DNA from 2 places in the Pantoea stewartii genome. Region 1 is predicted to be linked to the other one. Evidence: predicted binding sites of a transcription regulator. Region 1 holds the regulator's gene; the other holds the start of a gene.
The links. The regulator CRP, encoded in region 1, controls carbon source genes, mostly activating them, when cyclic AMP is high. The targets are predictions, from matches to a motif close to ATGTGANNNNNNTCACAT.
Positions count from the first base shown of each region.

Region 1 (7,144 bases):
GTATTTGCCGTGTCTGATGTGCTGGCGGTTGGCGTGGTGCATGCAGCGCTGGAGGCGGGCCTGCGTGTCCCGGAAGACCTTGCCGTCGTGGGGTTTGACGGCATTCCCTTTACCAGCAGCCTGAATCCACCGTTAACCACCATTGAACAGCCCATGTATCAACTGGGCGCGCGCAGCGTGCAGCTGTTGCTGAAAAAAATTCGCCAGCCGCACGCGCCGGTTGTTCGCGAAGTGTTGCCCTGGACGCGCCTGGAGCGCGCATCCAGCTAAGCTCAGTGCCAGATCAGCAATACGCAGGCCGCCGTTAACAGCCCCATGCTCAGGTTAAAGCGTTTCCAGGCGCGGGGACTACGTAAAATACGGCCGATCATCGCACCAAAGCCCATCCAGATAACGCCTGCAACCAGATTGACCATAACCATGCCAAGACTAATTAACAGGACAGAATGGCGATAGCCCGCACCGGCCAGACTAAAACTGGCGACGGCACCCAGCGCCATGAGCCAGGCTTTGGGGTTGATCAGTTGTAATAAGCCTCCCTGCCAGAACGGCATAGGTGCGACAGGCGCCGCATCGGTTTCCAGCTTCTCATAGGCTGCGGTGGCAATCTTCCAGGCCAGCCACAGCAGGTAAAGGCTACCGGCAATTTTCAGGATGAGATGCAGGGAGGGATAAAGCAGTATCAATCCACCCACGCCAAACGCTACCAGCAGCAGCATTAGCTGCATGCCGATCATAATGCCGATCATCAACGGGAGGGTGCGCAAAAAACCAAAATTGGCCCCCGAGGCGGTGAGTAACATATTATTAGGTCCGGGTGTAATCGCCGCGACCCAAAGAAAGCCTAATAATGATAAAAACAGACTGAGTTCCATTAACCCGGGTTCTCCTCCCTTAGTGAAAACTTATCGAAGCTAACAGTGTGATATGGAACAGACAAGCCTTTACAACATGAAATTTTCGGGCCCTGACGACGCGGCGTTCATTCCCCTGCCCGGTCTGGGCAACCCGCACCTGCAAACCATTCTGCCGCGGTTGATACGGCGGACGAAAAGGTTAACGCCACACTGGCAGCGGCTGGATTTACCTGACGGTGACTTTGTTGATTTGGCCTGGAGTGAAGATCCTCAGTTTGCCCGGCATAAACCGCGCGTGGTGCTGTTTCATGGCCTGGAAGGAAGTTTCCACAGTCCCTATATTCATGGCCTGATGCTGCAGTGCAAACAGCGTGGCTGGCTGGCGGTAGTAATGCATTTTCGCGGCTGCAGCGGTGAGCCGAACCGTCTGAACCGGATATACCACTCCGGTGAAACCGAGGATGCGCGTTTTTTCCTGCACTGGCTGACGACGCGCTGGGGCCGGGTGCCCACAACTGCTGTCGGCTTCTCGCTGGGCGGGAATATGCTCGGTTGCCTGTTAGGCCAGCAAGGTGATGAAGCCCTGATTGACGCGGGCGTGATTGTGTCTGCGCCCCTGATGCTGGAACCCTGCAGCGCCCGACTTGAGCGCGGCTTTTCACAGGTTTATCAGCGTTACCTGTTAAGCCAGTTAAAAAAGAATGCCCAGCGTAAACTGCGGGCCTGGCCCGACACGTTGCCGGTGAACCTCATTCAGCTTAACGCCCTGCGCCGTCTGCGGGACTTTGACGACGCGATCACGGCCCGGGCGCATGGTTTTGCCGACGCCACGGATTATTACCGTCGCGCCAGCGCTATGCCGCGACTTAAGTTCGTGACAAAACCGCTGCTCATCATCCATGCAAAAGATGACCCGTTCATGAGCGATGAGGTGATCCCGCAGCCTGCGCAATTATCTGCCACTATTACCTATCAGCTGACACAGCAGGGTGGGCATGTTGGTTTCGTCAGTGGCACCCTGCGTCAGCCTCGGTTGTGGCTGGAGCAGCGCGTGCCACAGTGGATTTCCTCTTATCTGGATAACTGATTCTGTGATTATTCCCTGGGAACAGGTTTCTCCCGAAACCCTTGAAAATCTTATCGAAGCGTTTGTTTTGCGTGAAGGCACGGATTACGGCGAGCAGGAGCTCAGCCTGACGGAAAAAGTCGCCGATGTGCGTCGTCAGCTTGAGCAAGGCGAGGTCGTTCTGGTATGGTCGGAACTGCACGAGTCGGTCAACATCATGCGCAAAAGCGAGTTTCGTGGCTGATGCAACGAACGGAAAATCGTGCTAACAATGCTCATCGCCCGACGTCACAGGGACTTCAACTATGTCTGCACGCCATCCGATTATCGCGGTAACGGGCTCCAGCGGAGCGGGAACCACCACCACCAGCCTGGCGTTCCGTAAAATTTTTCAGCAACTCGGTTTGCACGCTGCCGAACTGGAAGGGGACAGTTTTCACCGCTTTACCCGACCCGAAATGGACATGGCTATCCGAAAAGCGCGCGATCTGGGGCGACATATCAGCTACTTTGGCCCGGAGGCGAATGATTTTGGCCTGCTGGAGCAAACGTTCATCGAATACGGCGAACACGGTAAGGGTCAGTCGCGTAAGTATCTGCACACCTATGATGAAGCCGTTCCCTGGAATCAGGTTCCCGGCACCTTCACGCCCTGGCAACCGTTACCACCGGATACGGATGTGCTGTTTTATGAAGGCTTGCACGGCGGCGTGGTGACTGCACAACACAATGTGGCGGAAAAAGTCGATTTGCTGGTCGGCGTCGTGCCCATCGTCAACCTGGAGTGGATTCAGAAACTGGTGCGCGATACCAGCGAGCGTGGCCATTCACGCGAAGCGGTGATGGATTCGGTAGTGCGTTCCATGGAAGATTACATCAATTTCATTACGCCGCAGTTTTCACGAACCCATATTAACTTTCAGCGCGTCCCCACGGTGGATACCTCTAATCCCTTTGCCGCGCGCACCATCCCTTCGCTGGATGAAAGCTTTGTGGTTATCCACTTTCAGGGGCTGGAAGACATTGATTTTCCCTATCTGCTGGCCATGCTGCAGGGATCGTTTATTTCCAATATCAACACGCTGGTGGTACCCGGCGGCAAAATGGGACTGGCGATGGAGTTAATTATGGCGCCGTTAGTAAAACGGCTCATGGAAGGGAAACGGATTGAATAACCACAGAGGCCAGCCTGGCCTCTGTGAGATTACAGCGCGATCACTTCGTAGCTGTGGGTAATGTTGACGCCTTTGCCTAACATGATGGCGACAGAGCAATATTTTTCCGCTGACAGATCGACAGCGCGTGCCACGGCTTTATCCGAAAGTGCGTTGCCGCTGACGATAAAATGCAGATTGATATGGGTAAAGATGCGGGGGGCTTCTTCCCGACGTTCAGAGGATAGTTTCACTTCGCAATCAACCACATCGTTGCGGCCTTTTTGCAAAATTGACACAACGTCAATGGCGCTGCATCCCCCCGCCGCCATCAGCACCATCTCCATAGGGCTCGGCGCTTTATCGCCAGAATTGCCATCCATCAGTATCTGATGGCCGGACGATGATTCCCCCAGGAATGTTAACCCTTCAACCCATTTGACGCGTGCCTGCATAATTTTGACCTCAGAATACCCTGTTTTGGCTCAGCGTACGCTTTTGCCTGGGAAACAGCAATCCAGAGAAAACGCCATCTTGCTGAAGCGAGACAACACAAGACAGTCGACGTAAGCTGTGCTACAAACAGAGCTGAAAATATTTTTCGTCATCCGAAGACGAAGCCGGGAAGAATGATGCGCACTGCGCCGAATGCAGCCCGAATAATTTCCTGAATGGAAAGACGCTTAACGCTTACATCGCCTGGCAGGGAAACAGAGCCCTGTATTTTGGGCACGATTACAACAGAGGATAATAGCGAATGGTTCTCGGCAAACCGCAAACAGACCCTACACTTGAATGGTTCCTGTCCCATTGCCATATTCACAAGTATCCATCCAAAAGTACGCTCATTCATCAAGGTGAAAAGGCGGAAACGCTTTACTACATCGTTAAAGGTTCCGTTGCGGTACTGATTAAGGATGAAGAAGGCAAGGAGATGATTCTGTCCTATCTGAATCAGGGCGACTTTATTGGTGAGCTTGGCCTGTTCGAAGAAGGTCAGGAGCGCAGCGCCTGGGTACGTGCGAAAACCGCGTGCGAAGTGGCAGAGATTTCCTACAAAAAATTCCGTCAGCTGATTCAGGTGAATCCGGACATCCTCATGCGCCTCTCCTCGCAAATGGCGCGCCGTCTGCAGGTCACATCGGAAAAAGTGGGCAACCTCGCGTTCCTTGATGTCACCGGTCGCATTGCGCAGACGTTGCTCAACCTGGCGAAACAGCCGGACGCCATGACGCATCCTGACGGCATGCAAATTAAAATTACGCGTCAGGAAATTGGCCAAATCGTGGGATGTTCACGTGAAACCGTGGGACGTATTTTGAAGATGCTGGAAGACCAGAATCTGATCTCCGCACACGGCAAAACAATTGTTGTTTACGGCACGCGCTAAGCTTTATTCTTCACGGCATAATGGCAACGTTATGCCGTGAATTATTTGCGTTGAGCCGATGTGGCGAAGAATAATTTATCACCCTGAAGTTAACTATGCCCTGCGCCAGACACTGGTGTTGTGTCTCCCCGTCGCGCTCGGCTGGCTGTTTGGCGATCTGCAAAAAGGATTGCTGTTCTCATTGGTGCCTGCCTGCTGCAATATTGCCGGTCTGGATACACCCCACAAACGCTTCTTTAAACGCCTGATTGTCGGCGGCAGCCTGTTTGCCTTGGGTAGCTTACTGATGCAGTGGCTTCTGTTTAAAGACGTGCCCTTACCGCTTATTCTTTTCGCCCTGCCTTTGCTGCTGGGCGTGACAGGTGAAATCAGCCCACTGCACGCACGGTTACTCCCTGCCACACTGATCGCAGCGATATTTACCACCAGCCTGATTGGCCGCATGCCCATTTACGTACCGCCCCTGCTCTACATCGGCGGTACGCTGTGGTATGGCCTGTTTAACTGGTTCTGGTTTTGGCTGTGGAAAGAGCAGCCAATGCGTGAAAGCCTGAGTCTGATTTACCGCGAACTGGCGAACTATTGTGACGCCAAGTACACCTTGTTGACGCAACTTACCGATCCGGAGAAGGCGCTACCACCGTTGCTGGCGCGGCAACAAAAAGCAATCGACCTCATCAACACCTGTTATCAGCAGATGCATATGCTGTCCGCCAGCCGCGATCACAGTCATAAGCGACTGACCCGCGCTTTTCAGGTCGCACTGGATTTACAGGAACACATTTCTGTCAGCCTGCATCAGCCAGAAGAAGTGCAAAAACTGGTAGAACAAAGCCATGCAGAGGCCGTGATTCGCTGGAATGCGAAAACCATTTCCGCCCGTTTACGTGAGCTGGCAGACAACATCCTGTACCACCAACTGTCCAGTCGCTTTGATATGGACAAGCAGCTGGGGGCACTGGAAAAAATCGCCCGTCAGCACCCGGACAATCCGGTAGGAAATTTTTGCCTTTATCACTTCAGCCGCATCGCACGGGTACTGCGTACACAAAAGCCCCTTTATCAGCGTGATTTGATGGCGGATCGCCAGCGCCGTTTACCGCTTCTGCCCGCACTCAGAAGCTATCTCTCGCTGCGCTCATCTGCCCTGCGCACGGCCGGACGTTTTTCTGTGATGCTGATGCTGGGTAGCGGGCTGGCGCTGTTCTTTTCAATTCCCAAACCCTACTGGATTCTGATGACCATTATGTTTGTCAGCCAGAGTAACTACAGCGCCACACGGGTGCGTATTCAGCACCGTGCGCTGGGCACCTTTGCCGGGCTGGTGATTGCGGCGGCCTCGCTGCGGCTGGATGTCCCTGAACCGCTGGTGTTGAGCATCATGCTGGTGATTACCTTTATCAGCTATCGCTTTACCCGCCAGTTTTACGGCTGGTCGATGGTGGGGTTCACGGTCACCGCGGTATATACCCTGCAACTTCTGTCACTTAACGGCGCACAATTCTTACTGCCGCGCCTGCTGGATACCCTGATGGGCTGCCTGATTGCGTTTGGCGGAACGTTATGGCTTTGGCCGCAATGGCAAAGTGCCCTGCTACGACAGAACGCACATGATGTGCTTGAGGCTTTCCAGGACGCGTTACGCATGTTGCTTGGTCCGGAACAGTCTCCCGAGGTACTCGCCTATCAGCGCGTTAACGTTAATCAGGCCCACAATGCAGTCTTTAACTCACTAAATCAGGCGATGCAGGAGCCGGGGTTTAACGCACGCTATTTACAGGATATGCGTTTATGGGTCACGCACAGCCAGTTTATCGTTGAGCACATCAACGCCATGACGATTCTGGCACGCGAACATACCATGCTGCCGCCTACGCTGGCGGAGCACTATCTGCAATGGTGTGAAATTGCGCTGCAGCGTTGCCAGCAGCGGCTTGAATATGACGGCGAAAGTTCGCAAACCGATCTGTTACAGGGAATTGAAGATATCAACGAGGGACCGGTCACAGTACTGGAGCAGCACATCAGGCGCATTCTGGATCATCTTAAGGTGATGCACACGATCTCATCGCTGGCGTGGAACCAGCGACCGCATCATGGTCGCTGGCTGATTCGTAGTCTGGGTCGAAAATAACTCAGGCAGCCAGGACTTTCCCGACCGCTTTGGCAAAGCGCGCCATGCCTTCTTCAATATCGGCGGGTTCAATAATCAGTGAAGGGGCAAAACGCATCACATCCGTACCAGCCACCAGCACCATAACGCCTTCAGCCGCGGCGGCATTGAGGATATCGCGTGATTTTCCGGCATGTTGCGGCTTCAGGGCCGCGCCTACCAGTAAGCCTTTGCCGCGAATATCGCTAAACAGATCGTAACGGGCATCAATCGCCTTGAGTGCCTCGACAAATTGCTGGCGACGGGATTCCACGCCGTTCAGCACGTCTGGCGTATTGATCAGATCCAGCGCGGTTTCAGCAATCGCACAGGCCAGCGGATTGCCACCATAGGTGGTGCCATGCACGCCAGGAGCCATCGTTGACGCCACCTCCTCGGTGGTCAGCATCGCGCTGACAGGAAAACCACCGCCCAGCGCTTTCGCCGAAGTCAGAATGTCTGGCGTGACGCCGTAGTGCTCATAAGCAAACAGCTTACCGCTGCGCCCCATACCGCTCTGAACTT
Region 1 is NZ_CP049115.1:2,470,644-2,477,787, forward strand. It holds gene G5574_RS11820 (LacI family DNA-binding transcriptional regulator) at 1-270, shown strand, start outside; gene G5574_RS11825 (LysE family translocator) at 273-875, opposite strand; gene G5574_RS11830 (hydrolase) at 928-1,944, shown strand; gene G5574_RS11835 (YheU family protein) at 1,949-2,167, shown strand; gene G5574_RS11840 (phosphoribulokinase) at 2,229-3,098, shown strand; gene G5574_RS11845 (OsmC family protein) at 3,128-3,532, opposite strand; gene crp (cAMP-activated global transcriptional regulator CRP) at 3,835-4,467, shown strand; gene G5574_RS11855 (YccS/YhfK family putative transporter) at 4,526-6,601, shown strand; gene argD (bifunctional acetylornithine/succinyldiaminopimelate transaminase) at 6,603-7,144, opposite strand, start outside.

Region 2 (7,144 bases), 1.0 Mb from region 1:
GTGCGAAGCGGTTTCGCGAACCAAACATCTCTGCCATGGTGATCCCTTCAATAGCGGCCTGGCCCAGCACCGCGATGTTATGAATCACGATCAGGCACACCATAATGGTGCTGACAGCCTGGGACTTGTCGACGATCAGTGAAATCATCGGGTAGGCCAGGAGGATCGAGCCGACGGTCAGTATGCGATAGGGAATGCGCCGCCCGACCCTGTCTGAGAGCCAGCCGAGCAGGGGAATCGTCAGAAAACCAATCACGGAACTGACCATGATGGCATCGGTGGGAATCGCTTTATTAAATAACAGCGTTTGCACCATATAGCCTGCCAGGAAGGTCTGAATAATCCCCGAATTTCCGGCCTGGCCAAACCGCAGGCCGGTTGCTATCCAGAACGCTTTCCCCTGAATTAACTGAAAAATGGACTGATTTTCCTTCGACCGGAGCGTAACGGTTGCGGATGCTGCCACATTTTCAAACACCGGGCTTTCTTTCAAATTAAAGCGCAGCCAGAGCGCAAACCCCATCACAACAAAACTGGCCAGAAAAGGAATACGCCATGCCCAGGCGACGACCTCTTCGTTAGTGAAAAACAAGAACATGACGGCCCAGATAGCGGTGGCACTCAAGGTACCGCAGTTAGTGCCCATGGCAACCAGGGAAGCGATAAGGCCTTTTTTCCCTTTGGGCGCATATTCCGCCAGCATCGTACTGGCCCCGGCGATTTCTGCCCCCGCCCCTAATCCCTGTATTACGCGCAACGCGACCAGCAATAAAGGCGCCAGGATACCGACCTGCTGATAGGTCGGTAACACACCAATTAATGTGGTGCATATGCCCATTAATGCGATGGTCATAAACAGCACTTTTTTTCGGCCCACGCGGTCGCCCATTTTGCCAAAAAAGACGGCGCCCACAATACGCGCGATATAACCTGCGCCGTAGGTGCCCATAGCCAGAATTAACGCCATTGCGCCTGATTGCCCGGGAAAAAAGACTTCATGAAAAACCAGAGCCGCACCGAGGGAATATAACTGGAAATCCATAAACTCCAGCGTGGTACCCAACCATCCTGAAACAGAGGCCCTGACAAGATCAGACGTATTACGTTCTTTTGTACGCGTATGTGAATGACTCATGTTTTACCCCGAGGCCAACCCGGCGTTGACAGGTGAATAAAAGACAGGCGAGCGCAGTCCACGCGAGACGTGAGAGCATTTCACTCGCCCTGATCATTAAAGTTATTTGCACGCTGAATAACAGCGCTGTTGTGAATGAACTTAAAAGACGACTAACACTTTTGAATGCTGCGTTTTATCACTGGCGGCCTGCAAAGCCACTTCAATATCCTGATGCGCATACTGACCGGACAGAATCGGTCGCGGATCGATAATGCCTTTTTCCAGCCATTTCACTGCAACCGCAAATTCATCAATAAAACGAAAGGAACCTTTCCAGCTAATTTCTTTTACCAGCATCTGCGCGACGGGAAAATGAAGCGGGCTTTTTCCCATGCCAATTTGAACCACCGTGCCACCTGGCCGCGTCGCCAGGATACTGGTGCTGATGGCTGCCTCTGCCCCGCTGGCCTCCAGTGTGACGTCAAAGTAGCCCCGGTGTTCACAATAGCGGGCCATGGCCGCCGTATCGGCCGCGTCCACGGCGACATCGGCACCCATTTCACACGCAATACGACGACACCGCTCGCTGAGATCACAGGCCACAATTTCCGCTGCGCCCGATGCTTTTGCTGCGGCAATGGCTAACGCGCCTATGGGGCCTGCGCCCATTACCAGCACCTTTTTGCCCACGATACTGCCTGCCACATTAAGCGCGTGAATGACGACCGCGGTGGGTTCGGCAACCGCCATCACGCTGGCCGGAACCTGCTCGTCGTAGGGCACACACTGCTGCGCGGACACCACGACATACTGTGCAAACCCGCCTTCCACATGCGGCGTGAACTGCGCACTACCCATGAAGCGCATGGTTGGGCAGGCATTTTGTTTCCCGGCCTGACAATATTCACATCGCCCGCAGGGCTGCGACGGGTTAACCGCCACTTTCTGTCCGGGTTTGAGGGCAGAAGATTCCGGCGCATGATAAATCCGCCCCACAAATTCGTGTCCGATAATAAAAGGATGCTGAATGACGGATAACCCGGCCCGCCCTTCGTGATAATAATGAATATCGGATCCGCAAATGCCGCCGCACTCCACTTTTATCACGACGTCATCCTCTGCGTAATGCAGCTCGCGCTCTTCTACCACAATGTCTTTTTTACCCTTTGCCACGCAGGCCTGGGTCATTAAGCTATGCACGATGGGTTCCCCTTTGCAGGTCAATAAGGCTCACAACACGGCCAGCCAGCCGCCATCAACGTAAATCATCTGCCCGTTGATATAATCTGACGCGCGCGAAGCGAGGAAAACGGCGGTGCCGGCTACTTCGTCTGGCCGGCCCCAACGTTGAGAGGGATTGCTGCTTTTCACCCAGCTATCAAACCGGGCGTCGTCCACCAGCGCACGGTTCATGTCGGTTAAGATATAACCCGGCCCAATCGCGTTGGTCTGGATATTAAACTGCGCCCATTCGGCCGCCATTGAGCAGGTCAACATCTTGATTCCGCCCTTGGCCGCCGTATAAGGCGCAACCGTCGGACGCGCGGCCTGACTGGTTAACGAACCGACATTGATGATTTTTCCGCCCTGGTGACGGGCGATCATGCGCTTTGCCGCCGCGCGTGAAACCAGGAAGGCGCTGGTCAGGTTGGTATTAATGACTTTTTGCCACTGTTCAAGCGCCAGTTCCAGCATCGGTTTACGGTACTGAATGCCGGCATTATTGATAAGGATATCCACCGCAATCGCCTGCTCATCCAGCGCGGCAAATGCCTGTTCAATTTCGCCTTCATCTGTCACATCGAATACCCGCCCCGTGGCGTGATAGCCTTTCGCCACGAGTTGTTCAACCGCCTCATCCAGCCCCGCTTTACGCGTGCCGTTCAAAATCACCTGTGCCCCGGCCGCCGCCAGGGCTTCAGCATAGGCATAACCCAGCCCACGAGATGAACCGGTGATTAATGCCGTTTTCCCGGTCAGATCGAACAGTGCAGTCATATTCCACCCTTAAATATGTATGACAACTATCTTATTAAGGTGAATTTACGCGCAGATTAAATCAATACGAAATGATGCGTTATGAGGCGTCTATCACAAAGCCCTCACCCTGAAATTGATTAGGATGCTGTATTTTAAGAAAATAAATCTTAACTACGTGCATAAAGTTCAGTCATTAGATCCCCATCACAGAATCGGAAGCTAATAAGGGCAACGACCCGGCTTTGTGATAAAACAGTCATGTTGTATGACAACATACCTGTTAGCCATGAGCAGCAACGAGCACGACGGTGGCGGTAAGTGGCCTGATAAAAGAGGAGCGATTGTGAGTAATCTGTCCATCACGAATGTTAAAACCATTCTGACTGCGCCCGGCGGCATCGATCTGGTCGTGGTTAAAATCGAAACCAACGAGCCGGGTCTGTATGGCCTGGGCTGCGCCACCTTTACCCAACGCATCTATGCGGTACAAAGCGCCATTGATGATTACCTGGCGCCTTTTCTGACGGGCAAGGATCCGGCAAGAATCGAAGATATCTGGCAGTCTGCCGCCGTCAGTGGCTACTGGCGCAATGGTCCGGTCATGAATAACGCCCTGTCCGGTGTCGATATGGCGCTGTGGGACATTAAAGGCAAACTGGCCGGATTGCCGGTTTATGAGCTGCTGGGCGGCAAGTGTCGCGATGGCATTGCGCTCTATGTGCACACCGATGGCGCAGACGAAGTCGAAGTGGAAGACAGTGCCCGCGCCAAAATGGAGGAAGGTTATCAGTATATCCGCTGCCAGATGGGCATGTATGGCGGTGCCGGAACCGACGATCTCAGGCTCATCGCGAACCGCATGGTCAAAGCGAAAAATATCCAGCCTAAGCGTTCACCGCGCAGCAAAACAGCGGGCATGTACTTTGATCCGGAAGCCTATGCGAAAAGCATTCCACGCCTGTTTGATCATCTGCGCAACAAGCTGGGTTTTGGCGTAGAGCTTCTGCACGATGCGCATGAGCGCATTACACCGATTAACGCCATTCATATGGCTAAAGCCCTGGAGCCGTACCAGCTGTTTTTCCTGGAAGATCCGGTTGCGCCAGAGAACACGGAGTGGCTGAAGATGCTGCGCCAGCAGTCCTCTACGCCCATCTCAATGGGCGAGCTGTTCGTGAATGTGAACGAATGGAAGCCGCTGATCGACAATAAGCTGATTGACTATATTCGCTGCCATATCAGTTCCATTGGCGGAATTACGCCGGCGAAGAAAATTGCTGTTTACAGTGAATTAAACGGTGTCCGCACGGCCTGGCACAGCCCCGGCGATATTTCACCGGTCGGCGTGTGTGCGAATATGCATCTGGACCTGAGCTCACCAAATTTTGGCGTTCAGGAATACACGCCGATGAACGATGCCCTGCGTGAAGTGTTTCCCGGCTGCCCGGACGTCGAGCAAGGCTATGCGTACGTTAATGACAGGCCGGGATTGGGTATCGACATTAATGAAACGCTGGCGGCGAAATTCCCCTGCGAAGGCGGTAACCCCACCTGGACGATGGCCCGTACGCCCGATGGCACGGTCTGGCGTCCCTGAATCCGTTAACGGGAAGCAAAGGCGCAACAGGGTGCCTTTGCTTTATTCTTCCCGGTCCTGTAAACGAAACGTACTCGCGTTCAGACCAGGGACCGGGTCAGTGACCCTGAGTCGCTACCGGTTCATCCACCCCAATCAGAATTCGACGTCTTCCAGGCTAAAGTACTCGGTCTGGTCGTTATAAGAGAAGATCTCCGCATAACGGCCCCAGTTAATCACACTATCCAGCGTCTCTTTAGCCGCACTGTCGGAAAGCGAATCTTCCAGTTCCTGTTCAAAACGCACGCGCGGTGCACGATGTCCCGGACGCTCATCCAGTACCGTTTTGATCAGGGCGGCCAGCGGCACGTAACGCAGCAGATGATCGGCAAACATCACCTTACGCTGCTGCGTGTCTGACTCGGCAAACACCCGGGCGGGCGGCGTCAGGAAGATGTCCCCTTCCCGCACGTCCGCAAAGCCCAGCGACTGAAGCACTTCGGCTATCGGGAACAGTTCATCGACTTCCAGATGCAGCGAACGGGCCACCTCTGGCATGTCGGCGCGGCCGTGGTACGGTGCTGCTGCCAGGGTTTCGATCAACCCGGCCATCAGGTTGGTTGACACATGCGGCAGCCGCGTTCCCAGTCTGAGGCTCTTTTTCACATTATCGCTGGTAGGCCGTGCGGTCATTTGGGTATAAACATCATCGACCAGCCGACGAAAAGCCGGATCCAACCGGTTACGCGGATGGCCAAAGGGCACTTTGATTTCTGCCACTACGCGCCCGGGGTTAGAGGACAGCACCAGAATGCGGTCACACATAAAGACGGCTTCTTCGATATTGTGGGTGACGATAAGCACCGATTTCATCGGCATCTGTCCCTCATTCCACAGATCGAGTAAATCGGTACGCAGCGTTTCGGCGGTTAACACATCCAGCGCGGAAAACGGCTCATCCATTAACAATAAGGTGGGATCGACGACCAGAGCGCGTGCAAAGCCCACACGCTGACGCATGCCGCCCGATAATTCACGCGGATAGGCGTTTTCGAAACCGTCCAGGCCGATAAGGTCAATGGCCGCCAGCGCACGCTTTCTGCGTTCCGCTTTTTCCACGCCCAGCGCTTCAAGCCCGGCTTCTACGTTCTGTAGCACCGTTAACCAGGGAAACAGCGCAAAGGTCTGGAACACCATCGCCACGCCTTTGGCGGGGCCGTTCAGCGGTGCGCCCAGGTAGTCAACGGAACCCGAGCCGGGCGTAATCAGACCAGAAATAATGCGCAGCAGTGTCGATTTTCCCGAACCAGAGCGGCCCAGCAGCCCCACTATCTCGCCTTCATGCAGAGTCAGATTGACGTCATCCAGAATCAGCACTTCACCGTGCGCTTTATCGTAACCGTGCTTAATGTCTTTTACCGTCAGGACCGCCTGGCGACCGTCCGTTTTTTTGGTCGACACGTCTGCATGGTGTGTGGGTTGATTGTTTAACATCTCGGGTCCCTTAATTAGCACGGAATTTTGATTCAGCGTAGACGTACAGCGGCCGCCACAGCAGACGGTTGAACAAGGTGACAAACAACGACATCACGGCGATACCAAGAATAATCCTCGGGAAGTCCCCAGCGGCCGTGGTTTGCGCGATATACGCCCCCAGGCCGTGGGCGGTGACCTGCGTATTTCCCCATTGTACAAATTCGGACACGATGCTGGCGTTCCAGGCTCCGCCGGAAGCGGTAATGGCACCGGTAATGTAGTAGGGGAAAATGCCGGGCAGCATCACCTGACGCCACCACTGCCAGCCGCGAATATGAAAGTTTGCGGCAGCCTCTTTGTAATCATTGGGAAAGGCGGTGGTGCCCGCCACGACGTTAAACAGGATGTACCACTGCGTACCAAGCACAATAAGCGGAGACAGCCAGATATCCGGATTCAGCCTGAAGTGCACAATCATAATGACGAACACCGGAAACATCAGGTTGGCCGGGAACGCCGCCAGGAACTGGGCAACCGGCTGAATTTTTCCGGCCAGTGCAGGACGCAGGCCAATCATCACGCCCAGCGGCACCCAAATCAGCGATGAAATCAGAATCAACACGGTGACGCGCAGAAGTGTAATCAGCCCCAGGCCGAAGACATGTTTCACGTCCGCCAGCGTGACACCGATTTGCACATAGGTAATAACCCGCCAGACCACATACAGGGTCAGTAAAATGACGAAGGCGCCCCAGATAAAGTCACCCAGACGCGAGCGGGATTCCGTGCTGCTTTCGGCCCGGACCGACCTGGAGGCAGGCCAGCGCCACGAGATACGCGCCAGCGCAGACAGCAGCAGGCGCAGCGGCGTAAAGATCTGGTGAATCAGGCGCGTACGGCGCATCAGATCACGCACCCATGAGGTCGGCGCACTCCCCGAACGTGTGTTTTCCATGCGGAACTTATCCGCCCAGGCCACCAGCGGCCTGAACAAC
Region 2 is NZ_CP049115.1:3,485,687-3,492,830, reverse strand. It holds gene G5574_RS16500 (MFS transporter) at 1-1,135, opposite strand, end outside; gene idnD (L-idonate 5-dehydrogenase) at 1,277-2,305, opposite strand; gene G5574_RS16490 (SDR family oxidoreductase) at 2,348-3,115, opposite strand; gene G5574_RS16485 (enolase C-terminal domain-like protein) at 3,441-4,694, shown strand; gene G5574_RS16480 (ABC transporter ATP-binding protein) at 4,830-6,167, opposite strand; gene G5574_RS16475 (ABC transporter permease) at 6,178-7,144, opposite strand, start outside.
Region 2: a site for CRP is predicted at 3,197-3,214, ahead of G5574_RS16485 (enolase C-terminal domain-like protein). Genes of this name have one in related genera too.